DNA from 4 places in the Mesorhizobium cantuariense genome. Region 2 is predicted to be linked to each of the others. Evidence: riboswitches for the same ligand, from Rfam matches in the RefSeq annotation. Region 2 holds a riboswitch; each other region holds the start of a gene.
The links. Region 2 has a riboswitch for thiamine pyrophosphate ahead of thiB (thiamine ABC transporter substrate binding subunit). Riboswitches for the same ligand answer to the same signal wherever they lie in the genome.
Positions count from the first base shown of each region.

Region 1 (4,991 bases), 1.8 Mb from region 2:
CCGTCCAGTCGAGGGCGACGGTGACCTTTTGTGCCGCCGATTGCGCTCGAGCCCGACCCGTTCCGGCAACCAAGGGAAGACCGGTGGCAAGGGTCAGCAACAAGGCCTGCCGGCGTGTCAAGTCAGTCATGATCGTGTCCTTTGGATGGGTTGGGGTTGAGGATGATGTCGAGGATTTCGGCCTCGAGCGCGCTTGCCTGGCGCGCGGCATCGCCGCCAAGGCTGCGCGGGCGCGGCAGCGGCACCTTGATTTCACGGACGATGCGGGCCGGGCGCGCCGACAGCACATAGACGCGGTCGGACAGGAACACGGCTTCGCGCACGTCATGGGTGATTAGGAGCGCCGTCCAGCGGTGGTGCCGCCACATCTGTTCGAGCCAGCGCTGCATGGCGGTGCGGGTCAGTGCATCGAGCGCGCCGAACGGCTCGTCGAGCAGCAGCATGTCGCGCTCTTGCACCACGGTGCGCAGCAGGGCCGCGCGCTGGCGCATGCCGCCGGACAGCTGCGCGGGAAAATGCCGCTCGAAGCCGGCGAGCCCGAATTCGGCAAACAGCGGCGCGACGCGCGCCCGCGCCGCCTTGCGCCTGATGCCTTGCACTTCGAGCCCGAGCGTCGTGTTGTCGAGGATGCGCCGCCACGGCATCAGCGCGTCGCGTTGCGGCATGAAGGCGAAGTGCTTGCCGTGGTCATCGAGGCGCGCGCCGTCGAACAGCATCTCGCCCTCGCCATGCTCGGCGCCGGTCAGAAGCTGGAACAGCGTCGACTTGCCGGCGCCCGAGGGCCCGAGGATCGAGACGAACTCACCAGCGCCGACACTCAGCGAAATATCGGCCAGCACGTCGAGCCCACCGAACGCCTTGCGCACATGACGCAGCTCGAGCCGGCTCATCGCCACAGCCTCTTCGCTGCGGTATCCTTGCCGGTGCGGTCCCAAGGCATGGCAAGGCGCTGCAACAGCACCGTCAACCCGAACAGGACAAGTGTCAGCGCGGCGCTGACACCGACGGCGGCCAGCACCAGATCGGGGCGGAAATTGTTCTTGGCGTTGAGCATGTAGATGCCCAGCCCCTTCGCGGCACCGGCATATTCGGCAAAGATCGCGCCGACCACGGCATAAGTGATGGAGATCCTCAGGCCAGCAAAGAAGTAAGGCAGCGCCGAAGGCAGCCGTGCCAGCACGAAGATGCGCCAGCGCCCAGCTCCCATGGCGCGCAGCATTTGCCCGATCTCGGCCTCCGTCGCCTCATAACCCTCGACCAATGCCACCAGCATCGGAAAGAAGGTGACCAGCGCCACCAGCATGATCTTGGGTGCCAGTCCGAAGCCGAACCACAGCACCACCAGCGGCGCAATCGCCACCAGCGGCAAGGTCTGGCTGACGATGAAGACGGGAAACAACGCGCGGCGCAGCGGCTGGAAGAAGTCGACCAGCATCGACAGCGCAAAGGCGGCGCTGAGCGAACAGGCAAAGCCGAGTAGCGTGGCACGGATGGTCGGCATCGCGTTGTCGGCCAACGCCTCACGATTGAGCATCGCTTGCTCGAAGACGCGCGACGGCGCCGGCAGGATCGTCGGCTTGATGCCGGAATAGGTGGCATAAAGCTCCCACGCCAGCAGGAGCAGCCCGACCGAGATCATGGCCGGTCCTGCCTTGACAAGAAGGCTCGCGATCGGGCGCGAAGCGACTGATGATGAGACCACGGGAGATAACCTTTGACGGCCGCGCGAGAGCGCGACTGGCTCAGACAGCCGACGGGCTGTTGGCCGAGACCGTGACGTCGAGGGTTACGTGACCGGCGCCTGGTCCGAAGCGGCAGAAAGCTTCGTCCAGCGCCGAAAAGATCGCACCGGCATCACCGCGCAATTTCGTGCAGAAATGCTTGGAACGCTCATAGACGCCGGACTGCTTGAGAAAGTCGATGCAGCCGTAGATCTCGTCCATGTGGTCGTCGGTGCCCATCACATAGAGCGAGAACTGCGCGGCCGCCGGCTGGCCGGTGGCAGCAGCATTGCGCACCGCCGCGATGGCCGCATCTTTGCGTGGGCCGAGTGGTCCGACAGGCCCACCAAGTGCATCGGAGCGGCAGATCGGATCATCCGGCTCGCCCGGGCAGCCGCGCGAGATAGTGGCCGACAACACGCAATGTTTGCCGCTGCGTGCCGCCGCCACGAAGAGGTCGCGCATGGCGGGAAACAGCACTTCGGGCGGCCCGACCAGCAAGGTCGAGATGTCGTCGGTCTCGATCCTGAGCTTGTCGCGGTAAGGATCGAGCGCGCCGAGCGCGCCAAGGATGACGCCGACGAAATCGTCGGCCATGGGATATAGGGAAATCTGTGCGCCTGAAAACATCGCCCGCCTCGCTCCGCTGGTATTACCCAGATCAGCTTCTAGGGTCTGTGGGCTTGCCGCCCCCGTCTCAGCCCCGACCGTACGGAGCACCCCTGTGGATGCGCAAGTTAAAGCACCATTCGAGCTGAAGGGAAAGCCGTTTTTTCAGTGCGCTGCGCCAATAGCATTGCGCCAGGCATGGTGCGCCTGAGCGGAATTTTATCGGGAACCTTCGCTGCCGCGACCGGTTGTCCCCACAGTCGCGATGCGATCACCTTCGTAGAAATGAGCGACGAGTTCACGGAAATGGAGACAAACCATGTTCATGAAAATCCTCGCAGCTTCGGCTCTCACCATTGGTCTGGCTACATCAGCCATGGCGCAAAGCGCTGGCGACAACGGTGCAAACGGAGGCGGAAGCGGCAAATCGGTGACGGTTGAGCCGAGCACGCCGGCTTCACCCAATACGGTCGAGCCGGACACTGTGGACCCGGGCATAACCAACAGCACGACCGGCATGCCCGACGGCATGAATTCCAACGCGGATGAAAACTGCCCGGCCGGTCCGCAGGGCGCACAGCCAGATGCCATCGGCACCTCGCCGGGCACGGCTTCGCCGACAGTCAACGACAACCATTGCGGCAAGTAAGTTGTCGCCAATCGGAGCGAAAACAAAACCTGCGGAGCGAATGCTCCGCGGGTTTGCGGCGCATCGTTAACCGCCGGACATCGTCTGACGGTCGGTATGCGCATGCCGCAGGAAATCGACGAAGGCGCGCACCGCCGGCGATGTATGGCGCTGCTTCTGATAACAGAGGAACCAGCCAGGAAAAGGCGCGCACCACTCATCCAGCAGCGAGACCAGTTTGCCGGCGTCGATCAGCGGACGCACCAGCTCTTCCGCCCAGAAGGCAACGCCGACGCCCTGCATCGCAAGCGCCATGTCGCGGCTGGAAACGACCAGCTGACCATTGACGGCGACCAAGTTGGCCATCCCGGGCGAATTCCCGACGCAGGCATGAAACCCTTGCAGCCTGCCGCGATCGATTGCCACATGGCGTATGAAGATGGCGCCAGTCCGACCATAGGAGGAAAGCTGACATAGCGGTTGGCCAAAATGTTCAGGTCGGGCGATTATAAGGTTTTCGCAATTTTCTTATAACCACTTGAAACCAGGAGCAGAAGCGCGCAGTTATAAGAGAACTGCAAATTTCTTATAACGCAAAGGCCCTGGTCGGACGCCGCCATGAAATCGATCGATATCGCTTATCGCACTCTGTTCGCTGAACTCGTGCAACGAAGCCTGGACGCCTCGTTCCAAACTGACTTCTCGACGGCAGGCAATTTCGTACGGGTTCCGGTAAAAGGCCGCGACTACTGGTATTTCGAGGAGACCAGGCCGAAGACGACAAGACGATATGTCGGTCCGGCCGACGATCCCGAGATCGCAAAACGCGTCGCCGCCTTCAGGGAAATCAAGAGCGATCTGAAAAGCCGTCGTAAGCTCGTATCGACGCTTGTTCGCGAGGCTGGGTTGATGGAGCCGGAAAAATTTACCGGCGATATCGTCGAAGCTCTTGGCAAGGCCGGGTTTTTCCGCTTGCGGGGCGTACTTGTCGGCACGGTCGCATTCCAGGCCTACGCCGGATATCTGGGCGTAAGGCTGCCGGGGGTGGCGCTACAGACAGGCGATGCTGACTTTGCCCAATTTCACTCGGTCTCCGTCGAAGTGGGCGACAGTCTGCCACCGATCATGGATGTGCTGCGCGATATCGATCCGTCGTTTCGCGAAATTCCGCACCGAACGGATGCCAATCGCACGACCCAGTTCGAAAACGCTTCCCGGTACAAGGTCGAATTCCTGACCCCAAACCGGGGTGGCGACGACTACGCCGACCACGCGAGCGCGATGCCGTCGCTGGGCGGCGCATCGGCACAACCCTTGCGATTCCTGGATTTTCTGATCCGCGAACCCGTAAGGACAGTCTTGTTGCATCGATCCGGAGTCCCGGTATTGGTCCCCTCACCCGAGCGATATGCCGTCCACAAACTGATTGTCGCCTCTCTTCGCCAAGCGAATGCAAACGGCGCGGCAAAACGGGAAAAAGATGTTCTTCAGGCAAGCTTGCTGGTCGAGGCGATGGCAGCTGCCCGCCGGCAAGATGATCTCGCCGTGGTGTTCTCCGAAGCATGGAATCGCGGTGCCAGCTGGCGCGATGCAATCCAACGAGGTCTTCGTTTACTCGATCCCGATCGGCAAGACACGGTCGAGACAATCGTTCGAAGGGCACTTTCGGATATTGGTGAAGAGCTCGATGGCTTCACCGACGCGACAAGGCGCGCTGGTTAAAGGAGTTTGGATGCGATGACCTGCTCGACGACCCCGTCGAGCAGCAATGCATGGCAAATCGCAGTTGCGAATCTACGAAACCGCCTTCTCACGAACCGGCAGCTTCCAGCCCGGCCTGACGAAATGGCAGGTGTAGCCGTTGGGGTATTTCTCCAGATAATCCTGATGCTCAGGCTCGGCTTCCCAGAAGGGACCGGCCGGCGCGACTTCGGTGACGACCTTGCCCGGCCACAGACCCGAGGCATCGACATCGGCGATGGTGTCGTCGGCGACGCGCTTCTGTTCATCGCTGGTGTAATAGATCGCCGAGC
Region 1 covers NZ_JBHRVD010000001.1:4,362,531-4,367,521, forward strand. Annotated here, with positions in the region: gene ACFOJ9_RS21090 (ABC transporter substrate-binding protein) at 1-130, opposite strand, end outside; gene ACFOJ9_RS21095 (ABC transporter ATP-binding protein) at 123-890, opposite strand; gene ACFOJ9_RS21100 (ABC transporter permease) at 887-1,639, opposite strand; gene ACFOJ9_RS21105 (YkoF family thiamine/hydroxymethylpyrimidine-binding protein) at 1,743-2,351, opposite strand; TPP riboswitch at 2,342-2,455, opposite strand; gene ACFOJ9_RS21110 (hypothetical protein) at 2,650-2,979, shown strand; gene ACFOJ9_RS21115 (LysR substrate-binding domain-containing protein) at 3,046-3,324, opposite strand; gene ACFOJ9_RS21120 (nucleotidyltransferase family protein) at 3,577-4,680, shown strand; gene msrA (peptide-methionine (S)-S-oxide reductase MsrA) at 4,753-4,991, opposite strand, start outside.
Region 1: it holds a riboswitch for thiamine pyrophosphate, as region 2 does, so the genes downstream of both, ACFOJ9_RS21105 (YkoF family thiamine/hydroxymethylpyrimidine-binding protein) here and thiB (thiamine ABC transporter substrate binding subunit) in region 2, are expected to answer to the same signal.

Region 2 (4,991 bases):
ATCACAGCTTCGATTTTCTTGGGTAGCGATTCCAGCGCGAATTTCTGCTTGAACGACAGTTTCTTCGCCGGCCCCTTTGGCGCAGCCGCTTCACTTTTGGTCGTCACTGGCGCTTCGCCGTTTTCGGCCTTCGCGCGCGCCTTGCGGTCGTCCAGCCTAGTGCCGCCGCGCTGCGCCAGCATGTCGGAATAGCCGCCGGCATATTCGATCCAGCGGCCAGCGCCGTCGGGCGCGATGATGCTGGTCACGGTGCGGTCGAGGAAATCGCGGTCGTGGCTGACCAGGATGACGGTGCCGGCAAAGCCGGCAACCAGTTCTTGCAGCAGCTCCAGCGTCTCCATGTCGAGATCGTTGGTCGGCTCATCGAGCACCAGAAGGTTTGCCGGCCGCGCCAGCACGCGCGCCAGCAGCAGGCGTGCCCGTTCGCCGCCGGAAAGCTCGCGTACCGGCGTGCGCGCCTGTTCCGGCTTGAACAGGAAATCCTTCATGTAGGAGACGACATGGCGCTGCTCGCCATTGATGACGAGATTTTCGCCGCGCCCGTCGGTGAGATACTGCGCCAGCGTCTCTTGCGGGTCGACCGCCTCGCGCTTCTGGTCGAGCGTGGCGATCTCCAGATTGGTGCCGAGCCGTATCGAACCGGCGTCGGGCTTCATCTCGCCGGTCAGCATCTTCAAGAGCGTCGTCTTGCCGGCGCCGTTCGGCCCGACCAGGCCAACCCGATCGCCGCGCTGGATGCGGGTCGAAAACCCCTTGACGACAGTGAGATCGCCAAAGTTCTTCTCGATGTTCTTGGCCTCGATCACCAGCTTGCCGGATTCGGCGGCGTCGCTCGCCACCATGGTCGCCGACCCTTCGGCGCCGCGATGGCCGCGGAAACGCTGGCGCATGGTCTGCAATTCGCCGAGACGGCGCATGTTGCGCTTGCGTCGCGCCGTCACGCCGTAGCGCAGCCAATGCTCCTCACGCACGATCTGACGGCCGAGCTTGTGCTGCTCGCGCTCTTCTTCTTCCAGCACAAGGTCGCGCCATTCCTCGAAATGGCCAAAGCCCTTGTCCAGCCTGCGGGTCTGGCCGCGATCGAGCCAGATGGTGGCGCGCGACACGCGCTCGAGAAAGCGACGATCGTGCGAGATGACGACGAGTGCCGAGGAGGTTCGGCTAAGCTCCTCTTCCAGCCATTCGATCACCGAGAGGTCGAGATGGTTGGTCGGCTCATCTAGCAGCAGAATGTCGGGCTCCGGCGCCATGACGCGGGCAAGGGCGGCGCGCCTCGCTTCGCCGCCCGACAGGTCGTTCGGACGCTCCTCACCCGACAGGCCGAGATGCTCCATCAGATAGCTGGCGCGGTAGGGATCGTCAGCAGGGCCAAGCCCCGCCTCGACATACGCGCGGACACTGGCAAAACCCTCCATGTCGGGCATCTGCGGCAAATAGCGGACGGTTGCCGAGGGCTGGCGGAACACCTCGCCGTCCTGCGGCTCGATCAGGCCGGCGGCGATCTTCAGCAGCGTCGACTTGCCCGAACCGTTGCGGCCGACCAGCGCGATCTTGTCGCCGGCCGACGCCGTCAAGGCGGCACCATCGAGCAGCGGCGTGCCACCGAAGGTCAGTTTTATCCCGTCGAGGTTGAGAAGGGGCGGGGCCATATCAGCTTTCAGGTAAGGGATAGGGATAGGGATGAGCGAGCAGCATCGCGCTGCCATGGTCCAGCGCGATTTCGAGGTGGCCTTTGACCTCGTTGGAAATGGTCAGCGACGAGCCGAATGCCACCTTGACGTGATCGAGCGGCCATTTGGCGCCGGTGACGGTCAGGCCAGCAAGCTCGGAAAAGCCGAGCACCGAAAACAGCGTGCCGTCGGCATAGTCGAAGCCAGCCTTTCCATGCAGCAACGGGACGCCTTCCTGGGCGCCGCTGGTCAGGAGCACATCAGTCCCGGCCTCGGCCAGCCGCAGGGCAAGCGCCAGATGCAGGAAAGCGTGGTCGGCGCGCTTGCCGCCGAAAGCACCGGCGAGCACCAGGCTGGTCGCACCGCGCTCGAGTGCCGCGGCGATTGCCAGTTCGCCATCGGTCTGGTCCTTTTCCGCCGGGAAAGTCCGGCGGGGGACAGTGGCGAGATCATCCGGCAGATTGGCGGGCACAGAATCGAAATCACCCACCCACAGTTCCGGGACAAGGCCCAGCAACCGCGCATGGCCGATGCCGGCGTCGGCGGCGATGACGCGGGAGCCTTCGACCTGGCGGTCGAGTCGTGGCGTGCGATTGAGATCGCCGCCAAGCAGGATGGTGAATGTGCTCATATCGTGTGGCCCTTACCAGCCCGGCACCGGAAACGGAAGGCGGCAAACTCCCACTTGCGTGGGGGATCGGCCCGGCCTATGTGTCGAAACGCTCTAACGGGGTGCCGGACGCGATCTTCGCGGACCGGCTGAGAGGCAATCTCGCCAACCCGCTGAACCTGATCCGGTTTGTACCGGCGGAGGGATTAGACGTTTCGGACAGTCCGACGCCTCAATTCCTTTTAATTCGAACGAAGGAGGCGCCGATGCGCACGCTTTTATACGCTCTTGTCTCAGCAATGGCCGTGGTCCTGTCCGGACCGGCCTTGGCCAAGGACAAACTCACCGTCTACACCTATGAGAGCTTTACCGCCGACTGGGGTCCGGGTCCCGTGGTGAAGAAGGAATTCGAGGCCGAATGCGGCTGTGATGTCGAGTTCGTCTCGGTCGCCGATGGCGTCGCGTTGCTCAACCGGGTCAGGCTGGAAGGGGCATCGACCAAGGCCGATATCGTGCTCGGCCTCGACACCAATCTCACCGCCGATGCCAAGGCGTCAGGCCTGTTCGCGCCGCATGGCGGGGTATCCGACATAAATGTGCCGGGTGGCTGGAGCGACGACACTTTTGTGCCTTTCGACTACGGCTATTTCGCCGTCGTTTACGACACCGAAAAGATGAAGACGCCGCCGAAAAGCCTGAAAGAGCTGGTCGAAGGAAGTGCCGACGACAAGATCGTCATCCAGGATCCGCGCACCTCGACGCCGGGCCTCGGCCTGCTTCTGTGGGTCAAGTCGGTCTATGGCGACAAGGCGCCGGAGGCCTGGGCCAAACTCAAGGCGAAGGTGCTGACCGTGACGCCGGGCTGGAGCGAGGCCTATGGGCTGTTCACCAAGGGCGAGGCGCCGATGGTGCTGTCCTACACGACGTCGCCGGCCTATCACATGGTCGCCGAGAAGACAGAGCGCTACCAGGCAGCGTCGTTCGAGGAGGGCGAGTATCTGCAGATCGAGGTGGCGGGTATCACCACGACGGGGGCCAAGAATCCGCTGGCGGCAAAGTTCATGGCCTTCATGACAGGCCCGAAATTCCAGGACGCGATCCCCGAGACCAACTGGATGTTCCCGGCAGGCAAGACCGACAAGCCGCTCAACCCGGCCTTCGACAAACTGGTTAAGCCGACCAAGACCTTGCTGTTCAGCCCCGAAGAGGTCGCCGCCAACCGCAAGGCCTGGGTGGATGAATGGCTGGCGGTGATGAGCAAGTAGGCAGCGCGATGGCGCCGGCGCATTCCACGGATTCCCGCGTCGGCGCTGGCATCATGGCGCTCGCCGCAATCGCGCTGGTGATCTGCGGCGCGTTTGCTGGCCTGCTTTTCGAGGGCGCTCACGATCTTTCCGGCGCCTGGGCGGCCTTCGACCCCTATCTGCTGCGCGTCATGCGCTTCACGCTCTGGCAAGCAGCGCTGTCGACGTTGCTTTCCGTCGGCCCGGCGCTGTTGGTGGCGCGCGCTCTGTCGCGGCATCCACGCTTCCTTGGCCGCGCCTTCATCCTGCAACTCTTCGCCGTACCGTTGGCGCTGCCGGCCATCGTCGCGGCGCTCGGCATCCTGGCGCTTTATGGCCGTGCCGGCTATTTCGCCGGCGTGTTCTCGGTGATCGGCGGCGGAAGCTGGCCGGGCATCTATGGCCTGTCCGGTATTCTCGTCGCCCATGTCTTCTTCAATCTGCCGTTGGCGACGCGACTGTTCCTCGAGGTGCTGCAGACCATACCGACCGACCAATGGCGCCTGGCGAGCCAGCTCGGCATGGCGGCGCCGCCGGCGTTCCGGCTGATCGAATGGCCGACGCTGCGTGCGGCATTGCCGGGAGTCGCCGGGCTGGTCTTCATGCTCTGCATCACATCCTTCACGATCGTGCTGATACTGGGCGGCGGGCCGGCCGCGACGACGCTGGAGGTCGGCATCTACCAGGCGCTGCGCTTCGATTTCGATCCCGCACGCGCGGTGACGCTGACGCTGCTGCAGATCGCCTTGACCTTTATCGTGGTGCTGGCGCTGACGCGGCTTGGCGCCAATGTGGTCGGCGACACCAACCTGCCGGTCGCGCAACGCCGCTATCTCTCAGTCGGCGGGATCGAGACCTGGCTGAACGCCATGCTCATCGTCTTGGCGCTGCTGTTCGTCGTCGGGCCGATGGCGGCGACGGTGGTTGCCGGGTTGGGTGCCGATCTCAGCCGGCTGGCCGGTGAGGCCACTGTCAGGCAGGCGACGCTGACCAGCGTGGTGCTCGCCTTCCTGTCGGCGCTGCTCTCGGTGACGCTGTCGCTGGCGCTGACCATGGCGCGGCGGGCACTGGCGCTAAACCGCCGTGCCGGCGCAAAGACACTGCTCGAACACGCCTCCGATACCGGCGCCGGTTTTGTGCTGGTCGTGCCGCCGATCGTCGTCGGCGCCGGCTGGTTCCTGTTGCTGCGCCATACCGGCGATGTCTTCGCCATTGCCCCGGTCATGGTCGTCACCGTCAATGCGGTGATGGCGATGCCGTTTGCCTTGCGCGCCGTCCGTCCCGCCTATGATGCGGCGAGCGAGCGTCACGAACGGCTCTGTGCACAGCTCGGCATTGCGGGCTGGAACCGGCTGATGCTGGTCGACTGGCCGTCGCTGCGGCGCCCCCTCGCAACTGCCTTCGCCTTTGCCATGGCGCTGTCGCTCG
Region 2 covers NZ_JBHRVD010000001.1:6,160,223-6,165,213, reverse strand. Annotated here, with positions in the region: gene ACFOJ9_RS30110 (ABC-F family ATP-binding cassette domain-containing protein) at 1-1,649, opposite strand, end outside; gene ACFOJ9_RS30105 (thiamine diphosphokinase) at 1,651-2,301, opposite strand; TPP riboswitch at 2,389-2,503, shown strand; gene thiB (thiamine ABC transporter substrate binding subunit) at 2,547-3,545, shown strand; gene thiP (thiamine/thiamine pyrophosphate ABC transporter permease) at 3,554-4,991, shown strand, end outside.

Region 3 (4,991 bases), 4.8 Mb from region 2:
CGCATTGCCACCGAGGCCATGCCGGGTCTCGACGACGGTCACCGCCGCGCCGCGAGCGGCGAGTTCGAAGGCGGCGGTGAGGCCGGCGACGCCGGCCCCTTTGACCAGCACCCTCATGACGGTTCCGGCGCCTCTGGCATGAGCGGTACGCCGGTCTCGTCAGCAGGCATGTAGAGATCGCCGCCCTCGCGGTATTTCGCCGCCATCGCCGCCATGCCCTCTTTCTGTGCCTCGGCGCGGATGTCGTGAGAAATACGCATGGAGCAGAATTTCGGCCCGCACATCGAGCAGAAATGTGCCAGCTTATGCGCCTTCTTGGGCAAGGTCTGGTCGTGAAAGGACCGCGCCGTTTCGGGGTCGAGCGACAGGTTGAACTGGTCCTCCCAGCGGAACTCGAAGCGCGCGCGGGAAAGGGCATCATCCCTGACTTTCGCCGCGGGATGGCCCTTCGCCAGGTCGGCGGCATGGGCGGCGATCTTGTAGGTGATCACGCCAATCTTGACGTCGTTGCGATCGGGAAGGCCGAGATGTTCCTTCGGCGTGACGTAGCAGAGCATGGCGGTGCCGAACCAGCCGATCATGGCGGCGCCGATGCCTGAGGTGATGTGGTCATAGCCCGGCGCGATGTCGGTCGTCAGCGGTCCAAGCGTATAGAACGGCGCCTCGCCGCAGACAGTGAGCTGCTTGTCCATGTTCTCCTTGATCTTGTGCATCGGCACGTGGCCAGGCCCTTCGATCATCACCTGGCAATCCTTCGCCCAGGCGATCTTCGTCAGCTCGCCGAGCGTTTCCAATTCGGCGAATTGCGCCGCGTCGTTGGCATCGGCGATCGAGCCGGGACGAAGGCCGTCGCCAAGTGAGAAGGACACATCATAGGCGCGGCAGATGTCGCAGATCTCCGCGAAATGCTCATAGAGGAAGCTTTCCCGGTGATGGTGCAGGCACCATTTGGCCATGATCGACCCACCGCGAGAGACGATGCCCGTCACACGGTCAACGGTCAGCGGGATGTAGTGAAGCCGCACGCCGGCGTGGATGGTGAAATAGTCGACGCCCTGTTCGGCCTGTTCGATCAGCGTGTCGCGGTAGACCTCCCAAGTCAGATCCTCGGCGATGCCGCCGACCTTCTCGAGCGCCTGGTAAAGCGGCACCGTGCCGATCGGTACCGGCGCGTTGCGCACGATCCAGTCCCGGATGTTGTGGATGTTGCGGCCGGTCGACAGGTCCATCACCGTATCGGCGCCCCAGCGGATCGCCCACACCATCTTTTCGACCTCTTCGGCCATCGACGACGTGACGGCGGAGTTACCGATATTGGCATTGATCTTCACCAGGAAATTGCGACCGATGATCATCGGCTCGCTTTCGGGATGGTTGATGTTGGCGGGAATGATTGCGCGCCCCCGCGCCACCTCGTCGCGCACGAATTCCGGCGTGACAAAATCGGGAATGTCCGCGCCGAAGCTCTCGCCGTCTCGCGACAGCTTGCCGTGCAAAATCTCGCGGCCGAGATTCTCGCGGATGGCGACGAACTCCATTTCGGGCGTGATGATTCCGGCGCGCGCATAGGCAATTTGGGTCACCGCGTTGCCGGCCCTGGCCTTGAGCGGTCTATTGCGAACGGGGAATTCCGGCGTCAAGCGCTCGCCCGCCGCGAAGCCGTTGTCTTCCGGCCGGACATGGCGGCCGTCATAAGTCTCGACATCGCCGCGCGCAGCGATCCAGTCTTGCCGGAGCCGGGCGAGGCCTTTTTCTATGCTCGTTTCGACCGTCTGATCAGTGTATGGGCCGGACGGATCGTAGACCGTCACGGGCGGTTCGCCCGCCGTCGGATGGACGGAGATTTCGCGCATCGGCACCCTGATCTGCGGATGGATGACGCCAGATTTGTATATCTTTCGTGAGGCAGGTAGCGGCCCCGTCGAAACCGCTGGGGTCAAGGCATTCATTTGAGGCTCCTTTGCTCATCTGCATTGGAGACCCAGTTCTGTGCCGGAAGGATGAAAAGACGCTTTGGCCGCCTGTTCGAAACAGGACTTCGGGCGTGAACTCCCGCAAAGCGCTTGCACCGTCCCTACGCCAGTATGAACTGGATCAGGTTCAACGGGTCACTGCGCCGCGAAAGCCAGCAGTATCTCAGCCCCTTGCCGGGACTCCCCTGGTGAATGCGCCGAATTGAACGGGCCGGCGCTATTTTGTCAAGCGCATTCGGCCCGCGGCGCTGATCGGCGGCCAATCAGACCGGGCAGAAAAGCTCGCGCATGCGTCGGGGACAGGTCACGCCCCGGAGACCAAGGCAGGAATGGCCAAAGCCGCATTCGTCTCGTCAAGGATGGAGAAACTGTATCGGCCGTGCGCATCAAGATCGACCGAGTAGCTCAAGCGGTCGCGTATGTGGTTATCCTGGTCGAACGTGACGATCCTCGGCTTCAGCGAGGTGATTTTCGTTTCGTCCAGGTAGATGGAGTTGCAGACAATGATCTGGTCGCCGGGCTGAAAGGTGCGGGCGGCCGCACCATTGAGGATGCAGCACCGTGAGCCGCGCTTACCGAGAATGACATAGGTCGAAATCCGCGCCCCGGAATTCTTGTTCCATATCTCCACGAATTCCATCGGCAGGATCCAGGCCGCATCGCAGTGGGCAGGTCCAGCGTTATCGATCCATGGAAGTTGAGGTTCCCCGGGGTCCTTGGCTTGGGGAACGCTTTTGAAGGCTATCTCCAACTGCCTGCGGGCGAGAGGATATCGCTTGCCGCAGCAGTGCAGGATGCGTCTTCTCTGCCCCTCGGTCTGCAATCCGCGATAAGATTGTACACAAAATATCAAAACTGTGTTGACAATCTTGCGCTAGAGGTTTCCCTTAGGGCATCCGCGCAGCCAAAGAGCAAACACAAAGCGCGATAACCAGAAGGGGAAATGCCAGAATGATCAACCGACGCTCGACTCTCAAATCGATGGTGCTTGGCGCCGTCTCCGCTCTCGCTATGGCCGCTGCGGGCATGCCGTCCGCGGAGGCCCAGAACAAGGAACTGAAGATCGGTTTCGTCGGTGTCACCAGTGGCCCCGCCGCCGCCTGGGGCACGTCGAACGTACGTTCGATGCAGACGCGTGCCGCCTGGATCAACGAGACCGGCGGCGTCAAGATTGGCGACGCCACCTACAACGTCAACATCGTTACGTTCGACGATCAGAAAGACCCCAAGCGCGCCATTGCCGGCATGGAAAAGATGGCGCAGGAGGGCATCCACTATGTGGTCGGCCCGAATGTCGATGACGGTGCTGCCGCCGTGCGCCCGGTCGCCGAGGCCAACGGCATCATCTATTTCCCTTACGCTTTCCCCAAGGCGCTTTATCAGAAGCCTGCCTCGAATGCCGTGCTCGGCATGATCGCTAACTATCAATCGGGCCCGGCGATCTACAAATACCTCAAGGAAAACAAGGGCGTGAAGACGATCGCCTTCGTTGCCGCCAATGAATCGGATCCGTTGAGCCAGCGTGACGGCGGCGTTGAGGCAGCCAAGGCGCTCGGCCTCAAGATTGTCGCCCAGAACGACACCTACCAGAACGATACGCGCGACTTCACGCCGGTGCTCACGCCGATCGTTGCGCTGAAGCCCGACCTGCTCGTACTGTCAGGCGTCGCGCCGGCCAATGCGCCGCTGCTCATCCGCGCCGCCCGCGAGCTCGGCTTCGAGGGCCTGATCTCGACCGAAACGGCACAGGACGCAAAGGTTCTCGAGGAAGGTGCGGGCGAATACGCCAACGGCTTCATCTCCGTCGGTGGCGCCTCCACACCCGAGATCGCCTCGGACGCGATGAAGGAATTCGTCGACCGCTACACCAAGATGTTCGGTGAGTACAACGACGAGTCCAACACCAAGGTCTATGCGCTCGAGTACATCATCGATACGCTGAAGGCCAATCCGGCGGCGATCGACAATGTCGACGAATTCAAGAAGACCATGGACACCTTCTCGGCGCCCAACCCCTACCTGAAGGGCGATGCCAAGCTGAGCTATGTCGGCACGACCTCCTTCGGCCAGAAGCGCCAGCTCGCGGTGCCGATGGTGGTCAACGAGTACAAGGACGGTGCCTTCCAGACCCTGTTCGTCGGCACGGTCGACTAGGGTTAGCTTCCCTGCGGTTTCTTCCTCCCGCGTTGCCGGGGACCCGGAGCATTCTCCGGGTCCCTCGGAAGATTGAAGGCGTCCATGGAATGGAACAGGTCATCGCAAACGGATTCTACCTCGGCGCCCAATATGCGCTGATCGCATTGGGGCTGACGCTCATCTTCGCCTTGATGAATGTCCTCAACTTTGCCCACGGGCAGATGTATGTGCTGGGCGGCTTCATCACCTACACACTATACGGCCAGCTTGGGCTGCCCTTCGTCGTCGCCTTGCTGGCGTCCGGCGTCACACTCGCCATCATCGGCGCGCTGATGGAGAAATATCTTTTCCGAACCGTCATCAAGCGAAGTCTGCGCGAGGAAAGCACGATGCTGCTGGCGGCTGCGACGGCATTCTTCTTCGATGCCGTCATCCTGCTCATCTTCGGCGAAAAGCAGCGCGGCGTACCCAAGATCGTCAAGGGCGTATTCAACGAGGGCGGTATCATCATGCCCTATGACCGTATGCTGGTCGGCGTGCTCGCACTGGTCTTCATCGCGGCCTTCGTTCTCTACATGCAGTACAGCAGGGTCGGGCGCGCCATGCGGGCGCTGGCCCAGGATCGTGTCGCCGCGCAATTGATGGGCGTCCAGGTCGACCGTTATTCGATGATCGGCTTCGCGATGGGAGCCATGCTGGCAGGTATTGTCGGCGGCCTTCTGGTCACCATCACCGGTGTCAATTCCGGCATCGGCGGGCCAATCTCGATCAAGGCCTTCATGATGGTGATGATCGGCGGCGCCGGCGTCGTCGGCGGTGCGATCGCCGGTGGTTTCATCCTTGGCATGATGGAGTCGGTCGGCCTCACCGTGCTGCGCGAAT
Region 3 covers NZ_JBHRVD010000001.1:1,338,285-1,343,275, forward strand. Annotated here, with positions in the region: gene thiO (glycine oxidase ThiO) at 1-117, opposite strand, end outside; gene thiC (phosphomethylpyrimidine synthase ThiC) at 114-1,949, opposite strand; TPP riboswitch at 2,054-2,170, opposite strand; partial or broken gene ACFOJ9_RS06330 (aspartate 1-decarboxylase) at 2,278-2,657, opposite strand; gene ACFOJ9_RS06335 (ABC transporter substrate-binding protein) at 2,925-4,127, shown strand; gene ACFOJ9_RS06340 (branched-chain amino acid ABC transporter permease) at 4,217-4,991, shown strand, end outside.
Region 3: it holds a riboswitch for thiamine pyrophosphate, as region 2 does, so the genes downstream of both, thiC (phosphomethylpyrimidine synthase ThiC) here and thiB (thiamine ABC transporter substrate binding subunit) in region 2, are expected to answer to the same signal.

Region 4 (4,991 bases), 5.5 Mb from region 2:
AAGAACGCAATTGCCCCTGCGGCAATCGCCCCGTCTCGCTGGCGGGCCGTCATTTTGCTCATCGATCGGAAGCTGACCCCCTCTTCGCGCGGAATGTCCAGATCATCCGACAGAAAAAAGGAAAGGGGAAATCCCAAAGTGCGAGCAAGCTTCTTGGCAACATCCTCGCTCGGAAGATACTCCCCCGCTTCATAGCCCGTGACCGTACGTGGTTCGATACCAGTCTTTGCAGCGAGTTCTTTCATCGTCAGGCCGGCCCGCTTACGAGCCACGGTAAGCCGCGATCTATTAAACATTATGCCGCCTTGCGCTTCACCGGCACATCAATCTCGACGTCTTCGATCGGGTCTTCGACCGGCACTCCACCGTCCACACCCGGCAACGGAATGAAGATGCGCTCTCCCCAGTCAGTTATAATCCGGGCCGGTGACGGCGCGAAGCTCGCTGCGCCCGTCTTTTGCCTCCAAGGTTTTCACAAGCTCGCGATGGGACAGCAGGCCGTGCTGCAGATTGATGGCAGCCAGCGGCGCTGGAAGCTGGCGCAGATAGGTGGCCGGCGCGCCGACCAGGCTGGCGAGTTGGCCAAAACTCCAATGCGTGGGTGCAACAGGGGCATGCGCATCGGGCAGCATTAGCCACAGGCGCTCCCGATCGTCGCGGCTGGCGTCGACGCGGATCAGTTCGCTTTCGACGAGGCGGGTCTTGATGCGTTCGGTTCGCCATTTCACCGAATTATGGAGATCGGTGAGAGAAAGGTAGCGCTCGTCGGCCGGCCGATTGAACCACTCCGACGACACGCGACCGATACGCTGGCCGCGGCTGACGTCGACCTTGTAACCGGCACGCGCGTTACGGACGGGCGTGTGAAATTCCATTTGTGTCATGGTTGCTGCTCCGCGGCGGACGCCGGGAGCCTCTCTCCCGGACCTTCACCCGCCGCTGCAGGCCCGCCCGCCCTCTACCTCTGCCGGCATCCCCGCCCGCCGCCAGAAGCGCCGGCATTGCAGCAGAGTTTGCGCCAGGTGGCTGGCGCACGAAGTGTGAAGGCCGGCAAGGTCTGCTGGCCCTATTCGGCCCTCGGCAATACATGTATGAAACGAGCCGACGTCATGGCAGGCGCAGACCGCACCAAGCTCGGTATTGAGGGTGTAATTGGATGTCGAGCAGGTTCGTCCGACCCGTGGTGGTGCAAGTTGGCCGACATGACCGTGAGCGCGTCATTTTCGATGTGAACGACGCGGCCACGATTCTGCTCCGGAGCTTCCATGATCAGACGAAGAAGCGGAAACTGGCTATGGATGCATGCCTTCAGGTTCTGCGTGGCGAAGCCCACCCGCTGGTTGCCAGACGGGCTTTCGTTGTGGCGGCGTTAGAAGCGAAAATTCTGCGCAGTGATTGAGTTCCAAGATTATAATAGCCTCAATTACTTCAAAACCCCCACAAGAGCAGTAACGCAGACAAATAGATCGAACGAACGCTTACTCTTGTAGCCGCGATACATAGCTGCGTATCGAGTGCTGCGCTCGTCGCGCAAGATTGATTCGTTGGATCATCCGCCAAGCTCAGGTTTGCGGCGGAGGTCTTTCCGGTTGGTGGAACGCAACCCTGTCGTCGCCGCCAGAAGGGCCGCATTGCTTCTCCGGCACGCCGTCGGCGCTGCCCCCCTTGCGGATCTCCACGACGACGGGCTCGCCGTCGATGACCTGCATGAGGGCCTCTGGAGTTGTCGAAGAAGAAGCCGCCTCACGCACAAGCCGCAGGACATCGACCGCTTCGTGCCGCACCAGGCCAATGCCCGCATTTTTGATGCCGTAGGGAAAAACCTTGGCCTTGCCGATCGTGCTGTCGTCAAGACGATCGCCGAATACGGCAATTCTTCCGCCGCGACGATCCCGCTGTCGCTGTCACTGGCCACCAGACGAAGCCATTTCGGCCTGGCGAAAAAGTTCTTCTGGCGGCGGCGGGAGCGGGCTTGAGCGGCGGCGCTGTCGTCGTTGGAATATAGCCGAGCGGTGGCCGCCCACGGGCCAAAACTGTCCGAGTGAGATGGATGGCCGGTCGACAGGCGCTTGACAAAGCGGCGCCGTCCCGTTCAACTCCAGACATTCACCAGGGGGGTCCCGACAAGGGGCTGAGATACTGCTGGCTTTCGCAGCGCAGTGACCCGTTGAACCTGATCCAGTTCATACTGGCGTAGGGACGGTGCAAGCGCTTTGCGGGAGTTTATGCCCGAAGACCTGTCTCGAGCAGGTCGGCCAAAGCGTCTTTTCATCCTTCCGGCACAGAACTGGGTCTCCAATGCAAATGAGCAAAGGAGCCTCAAATGAATGCCTTGACCCCAGCGGTTTCCACGGGACCGCTGCCTGCCTCACGAAAAATCCACAAATCCGGCGTCCTCCATCCACAGATCAGGGTGCCGATGCGCGAAATCTCCGTCCACCCGACGGCGGGCGAACCGCCCGTGACGGTCTACGATCCATCCGGCCCATACACCGATCCGACGATCGAAACGAGCATTGAGAAAGGCCTCACACGGCTGCGGCAAGACTGGATCACGGCGCGCGGCGATGTCGAGGCCTATGACGGCCGCCATGTGCAGCCGGAAGACAACGGCTTCGCCGTGGGCGAGCGTCTGACGCCGGAATTCCCCATTCGCAACAGACCGCTCAAGGCCAAGGCTGGGAAGGCGGTGACCCAGCTTGCCTATGCCCGGGCCGGCATCATCACGCCTGAAATGGAGTTCGTCGCCATCCGCGAGAACCTTGGCCGCGAGATCCTGCACGGCAAGCTGCAACGCGACGGCGAAGCCTTCGGCGCGGAGCTTCCCGATTTCGTCACGCCGGAATTCGTGCGCGACGAGCTGGCGCGCGGGCGCGCGATCATCCCCGCCAACATCAATCATCCCGAGAGCGAGCCGATGATCATCGGCCGCAATTTCCTGGTGAAGATCAATGCCAATATCGGCAATTCCGCCGTCACCTCCTCGATGGCCGAGGAAGTCGAAAAGATGGTCTGGGCGATCCGCTGGGGCGCCGACACGGTGATGGATCTGTCGACCGGCCGCAACATCCACAACATCCGCGAATGGATCGTGCGCAATTCGCCGGTGCCGATCGGCACCGTGCCGCTCTATCAGGCACTCGAAAAGGTCGGCGGCATCGCCGAGGACCTGACTTGGGAAGTCTATCGCGACACCCTGATCGAGCAGGCCGAGCAAGGCGTCGACTATTTCACCATCCATGCTGGCGTGAGGCTGCATTACATCCCGCTCACGGTGGAGCGGGTTACCGGCATCGTCAGCCGAGGCGGCTCGATCATGGCGAAGTGGTGCCTGCACCATCACAAGGAGAGCTTCCTCTACGAGCATTTCGAGGAGATCTGCGACATCTGCCGCGCCTATGACGTTTCGTTCTCGCTCGGCGATGGACTTCGCCCCGGTTCGATCGCCGACGCCAACGACGCCGCGCAATTCGCCGAACTGGAAACGCTTGGCGAACTGACGAAGATCGCATGGGCGAAGGATTGCCAGGTGATGATCGAAGGGCCTGGCCACGTCCCCATGCACAAGATCAAGCAGAACATGGACAAGCAGCTCGCAATCTGCGGTGAAGCGCCCTTCTATACGCTCGGGCCGCTGACGACGGACATAGCGCCGGGCTACGACCACATCACGTCGGGCATCGGTGCCGCGATGATCGGCTGGTTCGGCACCGCGATGCTCTGTTACGTGACGCCGAAGGAGCATCTTGGGCTGCCGGACCGCAACGACGTCAAGACCGGCGTGATCACCTACAAGATAGCCGCGCACGCCGCCGACCTCGCCAAGGGCCACCCGGCGGCGAAAGTCAGGGATGATGCCCTTTCCCGCGCGCGCTTCGAGTTCCGCTGGGAGGATCAGTTCAACCTGTCGCTCGATCCCGAAACGGCGCGCTCCTTCCACGACCAGACTTTGCCAAAGGAGGCGCACAAACTGGCGCACTTCTGCTCGATGTGCGGGCCGAAATTCTGCTCCATGCGCATCTCCCACGACATTCGTGCCGAAGCGCAGAAGGAAGGAATGGCGGCGATGGCGGAAAAATATCGCGATGGCGGCAATCTCTACATGCCGGTGAGCGACAGCGCGCCCAAAGGACCAGGGCCGTCATGAGGGTGCTGGTCAAAGGGGCCGGCGTCGCCGGCCTCACGGCGGCCTTCGAATTGGCCAGACGCGGCGCGGCGGTCACCGTCGCCGACGTCCGGCACGGCCGTGGAGGCAATGCATCGTGGTTCGCCGGCGGCATGCTGGCGCCGTGGTGCGAGCGCGAAAGCGCCGAGCAGCCGGTGCTGGATCTCGGGCGCGGCGCCGCCGACTGGTGGGAGGCGGTGCTGCCTGGTCAGGTGACGCAGGCCGGAACACTGGTTGTGGCGCCGCCGCGTGACAGCGGCGAGCTGGACCGCTTCGCCGGCCGCACCTCGGGCCATCGCTGGCTCGATGAAGCGGAAATCGCGCGGCTGGAGCCCGATCTCGCCGGGCGTTTCCGGCGTGGGCTGTTCTTCCCCGGCGAGGCGCATCTCGACCCGCGCCGGGCGATGGCGGCGCTTCACGACAAGCTTGTCGCGATGGGTGTCGACATCAGCTTCGCCACGGACGCGCGGCAGCTTCCCGGGTTCGAGCACGAGATCGACTGCACGGGAATGGCGGCGGACGACGGAAGGCTGCGCGGCGTGCGCGGCGAGATGATGATCCTGCACACGCCTGATATCGCGCTATCGCGCCCCGTGCGGCTGCTTCATCCGCGCTTTCCGCTATACACGGTACCGCGCGCCAACCATCGTTTCATGATCGGCGCGACGATGATCGAGAGCGACGGCGCTGGACCGGTCACGGTCCGCTCTATGATGGAGCTTCTGGGCACGGCCTGCGCGCTCCATCCAGCCTTCGGCGAGGCCGGTATCGTCGAGACCGGCGTCGGTGTTCGCCCGGCCTTCTCCGACAATCTGCCGCGTGTCGA
Region 4 covers NZ_JBHRVD010000001.1:664,094-669,084, reverse strand. Annotated here, with positions in the region: gene ACFOJ9_RS03155 (helix-turn-helix domain-containing protein) at 1-245, opposite strand, end outside; partial or broken gene ACFOJ9_RS03150 (hypothetical protein) at 414-884, opposite strand; gene ACFOJ9_RS03145 (DUF982 domain-containing protein) at 1,157-1,399, shown strand; partial or broken gene ACFOJ9_RS03140 (3-oxoacyl-[acyl-carrier-protein] synthase III C-terminal domain-containing protein) at 1,752-2,005, shown strand; TPP riboswitch at 2,102-2,218, shown strand; gene thiC (phosphomethylpyrimidine synthase ThiC) at 2,324-4,147, shown strand; gene thiO (glycine oxidase ThiO) at 4,144-4,991, shown strand, end outside.
Region 4: it holds a riboswitch for thiamine pyrophosphate, as region 2 does, so the genes downstream of both, thiC (phosphomethylpyrimidine synthase ThiC) here and thiB (thiamine ABC transporter substrate binding subunit) in region 2, are expected to answer to the same signal.